One region of the Microbulbifer agarilyticus genome, then DNA from elsewhere that is predicted to be linked to it. Evidence: predicted binding sites of a transcription regulator. Region 1 holds the regulator's gene; the other holds the start of a gene.

Evidence for each region. The regulator FNR, encoded in region 1, switches genes on or off when oxygen is low (the NO sensors DNR and NnrR bind a similar motif). The targets are predictions, from matches to a motif close to TTGATNNNNATCAA.
Region 2: a site for FNR is predicted at 4,633-4,646, ahead of Mag101_RS12190 (DUF3149 domain-containing protein). Genes of this name have one in related genera too.

What each region holds. Positions count from the first base shown of each region.
Region 1 is NZ_CP019650.1:703,546-710,131, reverse strand. It holds gene Mag101_RS02920 (hypothetical protein) at 40-438, shown strand; gene Mag101_RS02915 (hemerythrin domain-containing protein) at 626-1,195, shown strand; gene fnr (fumarate/nitrate reduction transcriptional regulator Fnr) at 1,211-1,873, opposite strand; gene hemN (oxygen-independent coproporphyrinogen III oxidase) at 2,005-3,450, opposite strand; gene mmsB (3-hydroxyisobutyrate dehydrogenase) at 3,556-4,455, opposite strand; gene Mag101_RS02895 (alpha-amylase family glycosyl hydrolase) at 4,814-6,586, shown strand, end outside.
Region 2 is NZ_CP019650.1:2,926,574-2,933,159, forward strand. It holds gene Mag101_RS12175 (translocation/assembly module TamB domain-containing protein) at 1-1,766, opposite strand, end outside; gene Mag101_RS12180 (autotransporter assembly complex protein TamA) at 1,986-3,806, opposite strand; gene Mag101_RS12185 (hypothetical protein) at 3,986-4,372, opposite strand; gene Mag101_RS12190 (DUF3149 domain-containing protein) at 4,714-4,869, shown strand; gene Mag101_RS12195 (acetoacetate--CoA ligase) at 5,010-6,586, opposite strand, start outside.

The DNA.
Region 1 (6,586 bases):
CTTGCTACTTTGGTAACAAATAACCAAAGAGCAATAATTATGACTTCTCGCTTAGGCTTTCTGCTTCCCCTTGCTTTCCTCACCGCCTGCGTCGCTAACCCGGCGCAGCAACCCCTGACCGCCACCGGTACCCTCGTGGAACAAAATGGTAAGTTTTACCTGCAAGGGCCCAACGCGCGCTACCACCTCAATGCCATGCCGCAACTGAATTACGAGCGCTACCTCGGTCATCAGCTGGTCATTCAGGGTGAAATCCCCAGCTATTGTCACCAAGCCTGGGAAGATTCTCAGTTGGGTGGCGACGCAGGTGCAGTAGCCCCCAATCAGGTGGACTGGTCCGACTGCCTGGAGGCCGATAAGGTCAGCCTGCTGACCGCAAACGGTTCACGCCTAGTGTACGATTGGCAAGAAATTGAACTGCGGGATTATCATTTCTAAGCATCCGGAACTGGCGAAAAAACACTCAAAACAGTGCGCTCCGGGCTTTCCGCGGCGCACTACCCCATCCAACCTTCTCCAAACCCCTCCACCACCGCACATCAACTTGATCCATATCAAATCCTATTTTCCGTAGCGGGCAACAATAGCTCCATTGGAACTACGGCATGCGCTATGGAGATGCATGATGCACAAGATCTACCAACAGCTCTGCTGCGATCACAAACAGATGCAGCAATTACTCGATGCATTTGAGGGCTTACTGGAGCAACTCGGCAAGCAGGATAGAGACCCCGCCACCCTGCCACTTATTCTGGAGGCTCTCGACTACTTTTCTGTCTACCCGGACCAGTGGCATCACCCAATCGAAGATCTGGTCTTTGAGCAACTGCTGGGGAAATCAGTGGATGTGCGCGACGTGATCAACAAAACCCTGCGTGAGCACAATCAGATCGCAGATTCGACCCGCAAGATGGGTCAGCTATTTTATGCGGTGGCAAATGACGCGGCGGTAGAAAGGGAGCAGCTATTCAATTCAGCGCAGGAATATATTGTGCTGCAACGAAAACATATGCAGCGGGAGAACGAAATCTTGCTGCCGCTGGTGGCAGATCTGCTAACACCGGAAGATTGGGACTGCATTCAGGAAAAAATTCACCAGCGTCAGAGCGCGCACTTTAACGCTGGAGTGAAGCGACTCTACCAGGCAGTTTACAAAGATGTAGCCAACTCTGTGCCATTGGAGACAACCGCATAAAAGCGATTCGAAGAATCAGTTTTCGTAACTGCAATGGGTGCCCGCCAATTCACTGAGGGCAATAGGATCCAGAATGGTGACGGAGCGCCCTTGCACACGAATCAATTCCTGCTTTTGGAAGCGGGAAAGCAGGCGGCTCACGGTCTCGGCAGTAAGACCCAGATAGTTTGCGATATCAATCCGCTGCATGGAAAGTACAAAATCACTGGCGGAGTAACCACGACGCGAATATCGACTGGAGATGTTCACCAGCAATGCTGCCAGGCGACTGTCCGCCGAGCGTTTACCCAACAGTAACAGCGCTTCATTTTCCTGTTTTAATTCTTCAGAAAAAATACTGTAGATCTGCTTCTGCAAAGCCGGCACTTGCTGAGCGAGCCCTTCCAGTTGCGTAAACGGCAGTACACACACGCTGCTTTCCTCGAGTGCCTCGGCATACCCCGGGTGCATGCCACCACTGTAGGCATCCAAACCGAGCAGCTCACCGGGCAAAGCAAAATGCGTAACCTGGGTATCGCCATCGGCACCAATCACCGCTGACTTGAAGCTGCCGGAACGGATCGCGTACAGGCTGTCGAAGGGGTCGCCGGCACGGAACAGCGTTTCACCAGCGCGCACGACTTTCTTCTTGCGGGTGACCTGTTCCAGGCGCTCAATATCGCCATCGCTTAAACCCACCGGCAGACATAATCGGCGTACGGAGCAATTGCTACAGCTAACAGCAGGAGAAGTTTTTTTCATCGGACTACCGGTTCACCAAACGCGTGTTTGATCCATGTCGTTGTTTGAATTGTATCCATTCACCGCCCCTAAAGCACCCGCGAATAGCGCGCAGCCGTCTCGGTACTATGCAGATAGGAATCAAACGCGGCGGCCGCATTGCGCAGGAACCAGCGCCCACGCTCGGTGACGAAAAGGTCACCCTTCGTCTGCCCCAGTAAACCGTCGTCAAACATCGGCTGTAGACGGGCGAGCTCTGCACCAAAACCGGCTGCGAACGGCAGCCCGGTACGTTGCTCAATCTCGCGTTTGTCGATACTCAGGTGGCACATCAATTCCATGATCAGCCACTGGCGCAGGCGGTCGTCATCGGACAGCTGCCAGCCGCGCGAGATCGCCTCACCGCGCTCACTAATAGCCGCGGCATACTGCTTTAGACTGTGCTGGTTCTGCCAGTAGCCATCCTTGCTGTAGCTGATCGCCGAGGCCCCGAGCCCCACCAACGCATCCGCAGGCATCAGCGTATACCCCTGGAAATTGCGTGCGAGGCGCCCCTCTGCTGCCGCCTGCGAGAGTGCATCCTCCGGGCGCGCAAAATGGTCCATACCGAGGAATACATAACCGGCTTCTGTGAGCCGGCGAGTTGCCGCCAGCTGCATGGCAATTTTTTCGGAGGGCGCGGGCATCAGGTCAGAATCGATCAGGCGCTGGGACTTGAAGCGCTCCGGCAGGTGCGCGTAGTGATATAGCGCAATGCGGTCGGGCGCCAGGTCGAGCACCGCATCCACAGTCTTCTCCAGGCTCGCCACATCCTGCCCGGGCAGGCCATAGATCAGGTCATAGGAGATAGACCCAAAGCCCTTGGCGCGCGCATTTTCAGTCAGCTCACGCACCTGCTCCACACTGCATACCCGGTTAATCGCGCGTTGTACGTCCGGGTTGAAGTCCTGAATACCCAGGCTCAGGCGGTTAAACCCGAGTTCACGCAGGGTATCCAGCGTTTCAATTCCCAGCGTGCGCGGGTCTGCCTCGATGCTGTATTCGACATCGTCATCCGTACGCAGGTCGAAGATGTCTCCGAGTCCCTCCACTAACCGGCGCAGGTCGCCATCGTTAAGGAAGGTAGGCGTACCCCCGCCCAGATGCAGCTGTACCACTGGCGCGCGAGCTACCCGATCGCGGTACCACTGCGCCTCTTTTAGGACATTCTCCAGATAATGCGATGCCAACCCATACTGCTGGGTAATTACCTTGTTACAGGCGCAGAAGTAACAGAGAGAGCGGCAAAATGGGATGTGTACGTAAAGCGACAGCGTTTCTACGTCTTTCAGCGCCTGCCACGGCTGTATCTCGCCATCATCTCGCCCGCCGCCTTGCTTCCCCCCTTCCAAGGCAACAAAGCGGTCGGCGGTGGGGTAGGAGGTATAGCGCGGACATGGGCCCGCGTATCGTGACAGTAACTCCGCCGACAAGAGTTGCTCACGGGCGTGGGGAATACGGCCTTCGCTAACAGCGGCATCGACATGGTTGACCATCTGAGGGGTACCTCTGATCCTGACTTGCGCGGTGGAATGTCAGGCAGCGTACCCCCCGGTCTGCCCCCGACAATTGACCTAGATCAAGCGCCGGGAGCTTTGCTCTCAGTCACCCACCGGGCGCCGGAACAAATTTTGAATAGAAGAGAAGTCCAGCGCGCTGTTGACCGCATCCCCGCCATGCAGCTGATAGAGGTTTTTTGCCAGCGCGCCCAGCGGCGTGGATGAGGCACTCCCCGCTGCGGTATCCATGGCGAGACCCAGATCCTTCAACATTAGTGCGACCGAAAAACCGCCGGTATATTCATGGCTCGCCGGTACCCCCTGCATCACTCCGGGATACGGATTGTACTTTTCCAGAGACCAGTTGCCGCCGGAACTCGCGCACATGATCTCGGAAAGCACCGCGGGATCGAGACCGTTGTCCACCCCCAGTTGTAGCGCTTCGGCGGTACCGATCATATGGATCGCCAGTAGCATGTTGTTGCAGATTTTTGCCACCTGCCCGCTGCCGGCAGGGCCCGCGTGAAATATATTCGCCCCCATGGCCTCAAGTATCGGGCGGGCAGATGCTATGGCCGCTTCCTCCCCGCCACACATAAACGACAACGTGCCGGCCGCAGCTGCGGCAGTACCGCCAGATACCGGTGCGTCCACCGCAGCAATTCCCCTTTCACCTGCAGCGGCAATAACCTGACGCGCGTCGTTGGCGGCAATGGTGGAGCAGTCGATAAGTAGCACTTCCGGGCGCATGGCCTGAATCAAGCCATGCACACCGAGATACAACGCCCGCACCGCTTCGCCACTGGGCAGCATGGACACCACGACATCGGCATGTTCAATTGCCGCCAGCGCGCTATCGGCTTTGACACAACCGTTGGTGACAGCGCTCTCCAATATCGTTTGGGACAGGTCAAACGCAGTTACGCTATAACCCGCTTTGACCAGGTTCGCCGCCATGGGGCCACCCATATTGCCGAGACCAATAAACGCTACTTTTTTCATTCGCATATGTCCTTCATCCGCATACATCCTTTTTCATTATTTTTGCTTTATCCATTACTGCCCTTTCGCCAGGCGAAAGCGTGACCTTCGCACGGAAAAAGTCAGGTTAATTACTTGCAAAGATACGCGGGGTCGCCTGCAAATTCACCTTCTCTACACAGAAAACCAAGCGGCTCCGCATTTCCATTGGCCTTTAGCACTACGCCCCTGTCTAGGGGGATGTCCCCCGTTGTGCCCCAGCACTAATCTGGACGCTGCGGTAAAGGCCGATCGAAGCCCCTGCTGTGTCATATATGCGTCATATATGTGTCACGAAATTCGACGAACAATTCCAACAAAATAATAACGGTACACAGCGATGATCAAACCCATTTGTGGTGGTCGAACCCGACTGCCGGTACTCTCCTGTCTGTTTATCACCCTCTTCTCCGCGCAAGCTTCCGCAGAATGGTATTTTCGTGGCACCCCCAACGGTTGGTCTGCCGATGCCATGACGGCCGTAAGCAGCAACCAGTTTGAAACCTGCCAGAGCTTCGCCTCCGGCGATGCCAATGGCGGACCGCGATTCAAGGTAGACCGCTACGGTGACTGGCAAGAAAACTACCCGACATCCGATTACGGTGTGGCGGCAGGCCAGAGCTACACAATCACCTTCTATAGCGACAGCACATCAATACAGGTCGCGGAAGTTGCCAGTTGCGATGACACCCCCGGTGGTTTCCAGAGCAACCTGCCCAGCCTGTTCTTCCGCGGCACCCCCAATGGCTGGGGTACCTCTGAGCTAACGCTGGTCGACGACAACACCTGGCAGGTGCAGGTCAATTTCGATGGCCAGGCAAACCAGCGCTTCAAGCTCGACGTAAACGGTGACTGGAGCCGGAACTATGGAGACAACGGCGCAGACGGCACGCTCGAGCAGACCGGCGCCGATATCTTTACCGGGGTCACCGGTGAATATCTGCTTACGGTCAACGACGCCAGCCTGACTTACACCTTGGAAAGCGTCGCGTGTAGCAACAATTGTGGCGGAGAGGTACAGACCCTCGGCGCAGTCTACAACGCAGCCGAAACCCGCTTCTCACTCTGGTCCCCGGATCACAGTGATGTGCAGCTGGTACTCGACGGCCAAAGTTACCCGATGGACAAGGCCCCGGACAGTAACGACCTGACCGACGTATATTCGGTTGCCGTCAGCGGCGACTGGAAACTCAAGCCCTATTACTTTGTGGTGAACGGTAATTCCGTGCGCGACCCCTACGGCCGCATGGTGGAACCCAACACCAATAACAACATCGTGATGGATCTGGACAGTACCGATCTACCCGGCGGCTGGTCTGCACGTCCGGTCATGAACGCCCGCGAAGACGCGATTATTTACGAAGTACATGTACGCGATTTCACTATCGCGTCAGAGTCCGGTGTAAGCAGTAACAAACGCGGCAAGTTCCTCGGCATGGTAGAAAGTGGTACCACCTACAACGGCGTCGCCACCGGCATCGATCACCTGAAGGAATTGGGCGTAACCCATGTACAGTTATTGCCTTCCTATGATTTCGGTTCCTGCCCGGATGTGACCGACAACAGCTGCTACAACTGGGGCTACGATCCGCGCAACTACAGCATCCCGGAAGAACGCTATTCGCTGACGCCGTTCGACTACGAGAACCGCGTGCGCGAGTTCAAGCAGATGGTGGATGAATTCCACAAGGCCGGCATCCGCGTGATTATGGATGTGGTGTACAACCACACCTACGCCAAAGAAATGTTCGAACCCATTTCCACCAGCTACTACACCCCGACGGACCTGTCCGGTACCGGCAACAGTATCGATGCCAATGTGCCGATGGTGAGTCGCATGATTCGCGACTCACTCGAGTACTGGGTGGAGGAGTACAACATCGATGGCTTCCGCTTCGACCTGATCGGGATTTTCGATTACGACGAAGTGGAAGAATGGGGCACGCACCTGAACGCCACCTTCCCCGACAGAAACCTGCTGATCTACGGCGAACCCTGGAACGGTTACGCTTCCGATCCGCGCGAGCTGGAGCGGGTACGCCTCGGCACTATCGGCCGTATTCATGAGGCGCGCGTGGGTGTGTTCAACCCCAAATTCCGCGAGGCGATCAAA
Region 2 (6,586 bases), 2.0 Mb from region 1:
TCTGCGCGGGCGCGCTCTGCGTCCCGCGCTAACGCCCGGGTACCCACTACCCGCTCGGCAGATTGGCGCAATGGATACTCTTCGTCCGGATCGATTACCTCACCCACACGCAGAGACTGTTGATTGGAGCGGCGCGGTATTCCGGCGCTACTGCTAAACAGATCGAGACGCAAACGGTCGAACGTAATCGCATCCAGATTACCGGCGGCACCACCTCTGAGACGATAGCGGTAATCTCGATACTCGCCGTCGGACATAATGCGGGCAGACATTTTGGGGTTATCCCAGGGGCCGGTTACCGATACCACCGCATCCAGGTCAACTCGGGTACCGGGATCAACGGGCACATTAAACTGTTCCGCCGGTTGCAGCCCCCGCGCAGCGACATCCAGCTGCAACTGCAACGTCTTACTCTGCACTGCCACTTCACCACTGCCGCTTACGCGAAGTCCCTCGCCCTCCAGCAGCAAGTCCTGCACCGCAAAGCTTTCCAGGTTACCGCTGGCGTGTGCCTGCGCGTTTACCTCAAAGCTTCGATACTGCAGTGCGCTGGTGACTTCCACGGCGAGATTCGGGTTGTCCCACGGCCCCTTGGCGGTAACACGCAATTGCTCGACGGTGCCGGCAATATCCTCAGGAATCTCCACACTTTGCGTCTGCTCGATTCCCCCGAGTATTTCGCGCACCTCGTCAACCGACAGCTGTTCGAGAGACGCCTTTACATCAATGGATTTCCCTTTAACGTTCACTACACCCGCGACGGCAGCTTTGGCATCCGAGAGTGATAGTTGAGCACTGCGGATATGAATGTCGTCCTCAATGGTTTCCACTTCACCATTGAAGCGAAGCGGCTGGGATTGAAAGGTAGAGCGCAGTTCCAGCGTGCCATTGGCATTCGGCAACTTCAGCGGCCCCTGAATATCGAGCTTGGCCGACAGCCAGCCCCCTTCGAGAAAATTCTGAAACGGCTGCGAAATGGCGACTGGTAAGCGATTTAACCGAACCTTTAAATCAACAGATTCAGCATCGACCTCACCGCGCACGGTGTGGTAGGTATCGTCCACCCGCAAAGTGAGATCGCGAGTGGCGACCGACCAGGGTGACAGGGCCAGCTCCGCCGTTCCCTGCAAACCAAAGCGGTGATTCACCAGCGGCAAGGAAAACTGCTCCACAGTGACTTGCGCATTATTTTCGTCACGCACCTGCAATAGCACACGACCTTTCGCATCCAGGGCTTCCCCATCGGGAAGGTGTAAAAAGCGCCCGAGGAAGCCACCGGATAGCTCACTGGCGGACAGCGTTAAGCGGTACTGTTGCTCCGATATCATCTGCCCGTCGAGACGCAGGTGCAGCTGATGGCCCTGATGCTCGGCAACCTCCAAAGACAGTGCCGACGGCTCTCCGGGCCATTGATAACTTGCCCGTCCATCCACCCGTACGGTGGGTAATCCCGCAACGGCCTCGTCAATAATCGTCAGGCGATTGATCGCCAGCTTCTCCAGCCAGATTGCCGGAATGGAAATTTCGCTGCTTTGTGTCGGCGGAACGTCATCATCCTCCCCTGCGTGCTGCTGGAGATACGCCTGCAGTACCGTGTTATCAAACAGCAGTTTCTCAGCCGTCACTTCCGGAATATGTATCTGCTTGTGCAGCAGCGGCAATAGGTCGACGTGCAGTGTAAGCTGCTGCCCCTCGAGCAACGTGCGCTCCTTGTAGCGCACTCGCAGCAGTTCAAAATACCACTTGCCCCACTGTGGACTTCGCATCCCCTCTTCTTGAATTTCCAGATCGGGCAAGTAATGACGGGCAGCGGCAAGACCAGCGTGAGTTAGGGTTTCCCGACCTTTTTCCGAGCCGAGAAAGACCAGTGCAAAGCACAGTGGTAGTAACAGCAAGACCGCGAGCAAGGTCAGGCGAGGCCGGTTGCGCCAGGGCCGCAATCGTTGCCTGCGCGTTGATTTGGCGGAGCTTGAATCCACCATGGTTCAGAACGCCTGCCCGAGGCTGACATAGATCTGATAACTGCTGTCATCAAGCCCGTCGCGACGATCCAATGGGAACGCGATATCAAACCGCAGAGGTGCAAACGAGGTCATGTAGCGCACCCCAAGCCCGACACCCCAGTAGAGGTCGTCAAAGCTCGGCTGGGGGTCCTCATAGGCATTACCGCCATCCACAAACAGTACCCCGCCCCAGGACTCGGTAAAGCGAAACCGTCCCTCGAGCGAAACTTCACTGAGCGCCCGGCCACCGATGGGGTCAGAAAGTGTCGGTGGCTCCCCCGCAACCGTCGAAGGAATCAGCCGGCGCGGGCCAAGCGCCTGATAGCTGTAGCCGCGCACCGAGCCGCCACCGCCCGCATAAAAGCGTTCGTCAGCGGGGATCTCGAGGTTGTCGATCCCATTGATGACCCCGGCCTTGATGCGCAGTGCGAGCGTCGGGTCAAAGCGTACGTCGTCACCAGTGAGATAACCGGTGGCTACCAGGGTATTTTTGACGAAGCGGGTGCCGCTATTGCGAAGGTCAAAATAGGGCTTCACTTCAAACGCGACGGTGGCACCACGGCGGGCATCCAGCAGATTGTCGGTGGTGTCGATCTTCAGGCCGAGAGGAAACGACAGCAAGTTGTAGTTTTCACTCTCCTCGCCCTCTTCCTGAACCTCACTGAACTTCAGTTCGCTACCGATACTGAAAGTGCGGTGCTTGGTATGGCGGCGGGAAATGGTGCCGCCGATGGTGACGGACTCGGCGTCGTAGGAGTCACGCTCCTCATTGGACGCTTCGGCCTTGGCTGAGAAGTTCTGGTCGTCGCGGAAAAAACGCGGCACCAGAATTTCGGTCTTGATCGACTGCTTTACCTCGTTGACGCGGGTTTCTACTTCGATCTTTTCCCCGCGGCCAAGGATATTGCGATGCTCCCAGCCGGCGGAAACACCCGCCCCCTCGTCGGAGGTATACCCCACCCCGAGGCGTACGGTGCGGTGTTTGCGCTCGGTCAGCAGGAAGGTGATGTCAACGACACCATCATGGGGTTCCGAGACTTCGGTATTCACCCCAGCGATCAGATTGGTGCGCAACAGGCGCAATTTGGCGGCGTCGAGTTTTGCGCGATTGAAACAATCGCCCGTCGACAATTGCAGGCGCTTGCGCAGGTAGGGCTCATTAATACTAGTGACACCTTCCACATAGAGTTGCCCAATGCGGACCTCTGGGCTGGGCGCCACTCGATACTCCAGCCGCGCGGCGTGCTCGCTGTGGATAACCGTAGCTTTGTAGTCCACGTCCAATTCGAGCAGGCAGGCATTTTCCGATAGGTAGGTTTCAATTTTTTTGACGCCCTCGGTGACCTTCACTGCCTCCAGCGGATCACCGACCTGCAGCCCAACACCGGGAAAGCCGGGTTTGAGCCTCAGGGGCATATCGATTTCCAGCGACTTGATCCGAAATACCTGCCCCGGGACTACCCGGTAAAGAATCTCGCCATTGTCGACCGTCTGTCGAACCCGGCCGTCGTAATAACCGCGGGAGCGCAGTAACTTTTCCAGGGTACCGCGCTCGTAGCGGGCCACATCCTGGGGGTCATCGTATGACTTGAGTACGCTGCTGGATTTACGCTGCTCGTTAAGTTGGTCTTTCAGCCATTCCTGCAGTTTGGCGTTTTCCAGTACACGTACTTTGAATTTGGGAAGACGGTCAAAAAATGGAAGTGCAGCAGAGGGGTGCGGCAACAGAAAAAGCACCGACAACAGAACAACAGAAATGTAGTGAAGAAATGCCGCTCCACGAGCGGGAAGAGAATCGCGCAAGACCAAGTCCGTTTGCCAACCACTCCTACTGCGACGCCGTGAAACGAAAAAAGTTGCCTCCGCTTCGACGGCGCCTGCGGTATTTACCGCTGCTTAACCTGTGAATACCCGTGTGCGTCCTGCACCGGGCGTTGAGCCCTCCCCTTGCAATGCTCTCCAGACACCACCTAATTCATTGTTTAGCGAGCGGGAACAGCCGGGCGCTCTTTTGCCTCAATCAATGGATTGCAATTTTTGATGACCACGCGGCCTTCCAGCAGGTTGCCCTTGGAATACTCACTGAAAATACACTCGTTGGTTTCCGGGTTGTAATTCTCAACCCACAGGTTGTCATCTTTCCAGGTGGCGCCGAGGTGCCGCTGGCCGGATGGCACGCTGATATACATCACGCCGCCGAAACGCTTTACAAACACCTGCTCGAAATGGAAGTAGTAGGCGAGCCAACCCACCAGAAAAATGATGGCTGCGACAATCGCGCCTTTGCTGAGGCTGCCCAGGCGCCCACCGGCAAACAAGCTCAAGACCACCAGTGCGATCACTGCGGCCCAATACAGATAGGTAATCATGCAGATCTTCCGTGAATTTATGGTTTATTAGCGGGGAATCACTACCCCACAGGGTAGCGCAGTTTGGCGGATCAGACATGCCCGGGGCAAGCCCCAGCCCTGTAACTCAGCGCAGAAATGGAATGGCGATCGCGGAGGGGGTACCCCTATGAAGCCGTGGCACATGGTGGCGGGAGAATTCGCTGCTCAAATGGGTTATTGCAGGGATTTGTTGTGATATCTGTCCGGGCGCGCATTAAAACCCAGAACCTGCGGGGCGGTTGATCCAAATCAAGTGCGCTCCTGGGCGCCTGCATACACTGGAACCAATCAAGAGTGCAGCAATGCAATAGGAGTAGAAAATGGACGCACTGATCGACCTGTTCACCAGCTTTTCTGGCCTACTGAGCCTCGGCATCATCGGTTTTGTGTGCCTGATGGGCGCTTACTTCACCCGTATGGCGTTGCGCAAGATGGATCAGGAACTCGCGCAGCAGGCGGAACAGCAAGCAGCCTGATCCCATACCTGCCTGCGCAAGACCAGCAAAAAAATGCCGGGCCAATATCCTTTAGCCCGGCAATGTGCTGTTTGAAATTCGGCTAACGGAGAGCGCGCTCTATAGCGCCCTCCCGTGTTCGCTTATCTCGCGGATCTCACTTACTCGCCGGCGAGTGCCTCAAGATCTTCGTAAAGTTTGAGTGCTTCCGGGTTCGCCAGCGCTTCCTGATTTTTTACCGGCTTGCCGTGTACCACGTTGCGCACCGCCAGTTCGACAATCTTGCCGCTAATCGTACGCGGGATATCCGCCACCTGAATCACCTTCGCCGGCACATGGCGCGGGGTGGTATTAGCGCGGATGGTGGTACGGATTTTCTGGATCAGTTCGTCATCCAGCGTGAGCCCTTCACGCAGTACCACGAACAACACCACCCGCACATCGTCACGCCACTCCTGGCCAATACAGATGCTATCCAGCAGCTCCTCGACCTTTTCCACCTGACGGTAGATTTCCGCGGTGCCGATACGCACGCCACCGGGGTTCAGCACCGCATCGGAACGCCCGTAAATGATCACGCCGCCGTGCTCGGTGATTTCTGCATAGTCACCGTGGGCCCAGACACCCGGCCAGCTATCAAAGTAAGCACCGTGGTACTTGCTGCCATCCGGGTCGTTCCAGAAGCCAATCGGCATACAGGGGAAAGACGTCGCACACACCAGCTCACCCTTTTCCTCCAGCACCGGCTTGCCGTCGTCACTCCACACCTGTACCGCCATACCCAGGCCGCGGCATTGCAGCTCCCCCGGATAAACCGGCAGCGTCGGGTTGCCCAGCGCAAAACAGGAAATGATATCGGTGCCGCCAGAGATCGAACTCAGGCACAAGTCGGGTTTAATGTCGCGATACACGTAGCGGAAGCCTTCGTGGGCCAGTGGTGAGCCGGTCGACAACACCGCGCGCAGGCGCTCCAGCTTGTGGCTCTCGCGGGGCTTGCACCCGGCCTTCTCCAGTGCGGCAATATATTTGGCGCTGGTGCCAAACACACTGATGCTTTCTTCATCGGCCATGTCCCACAGGCACTCGGCCGCCGGGTAGAACGGCGAGCCATCGTAGAGCACCAGAGTTGCGCCACAAGCCAGTCCGCTAATCAGCCAATTCCACATCATCCAACCACAGGTAGTGAAGTAGAACAGGGAATCGTTGCGGGAAATATCGGTGTGTAGGCGATGCTCTTTAATGTGTTGCAGCAGTGTGCCGCCCACCCCGTGCACAATACATTTGGGTACACCGGTGGTACCGGAGGAGTACATGATGTACAGCGGGTGATTAAATTCGGTCTGCTCAAAAGTGAGCGGTCGCGCCGGCGCATTTTCCACAAATGCACGCAGGCTCACCGCGCGATCCAGCCCCGCGATATCAGTTTCCGTCTGCTCTGGCGAGCGCGCCACCGGCACCACGACCAGCTGCTGGATCGACTCGATCTGGTCAACGATCTGCTCAAGGCGCGGCAGCGAGTCGATGGTTTTGCCGTTGTAGAAATAGCCCTCGCAGGCAAACAGTACCTTAGGGCCCACCTGACCGAAGCGATCCAGCACACCATTAATACCAAAGTCCGGTGAGCACGAGGTCCAGACAGCGCCCAGGCTGGTGGTGGCGAGCATGGCCACTGCGGTATCAATAATATTCGGCATAAAGCCGGCAACACGGTCGCCCTTGCCCACACCCGCATTGGCCA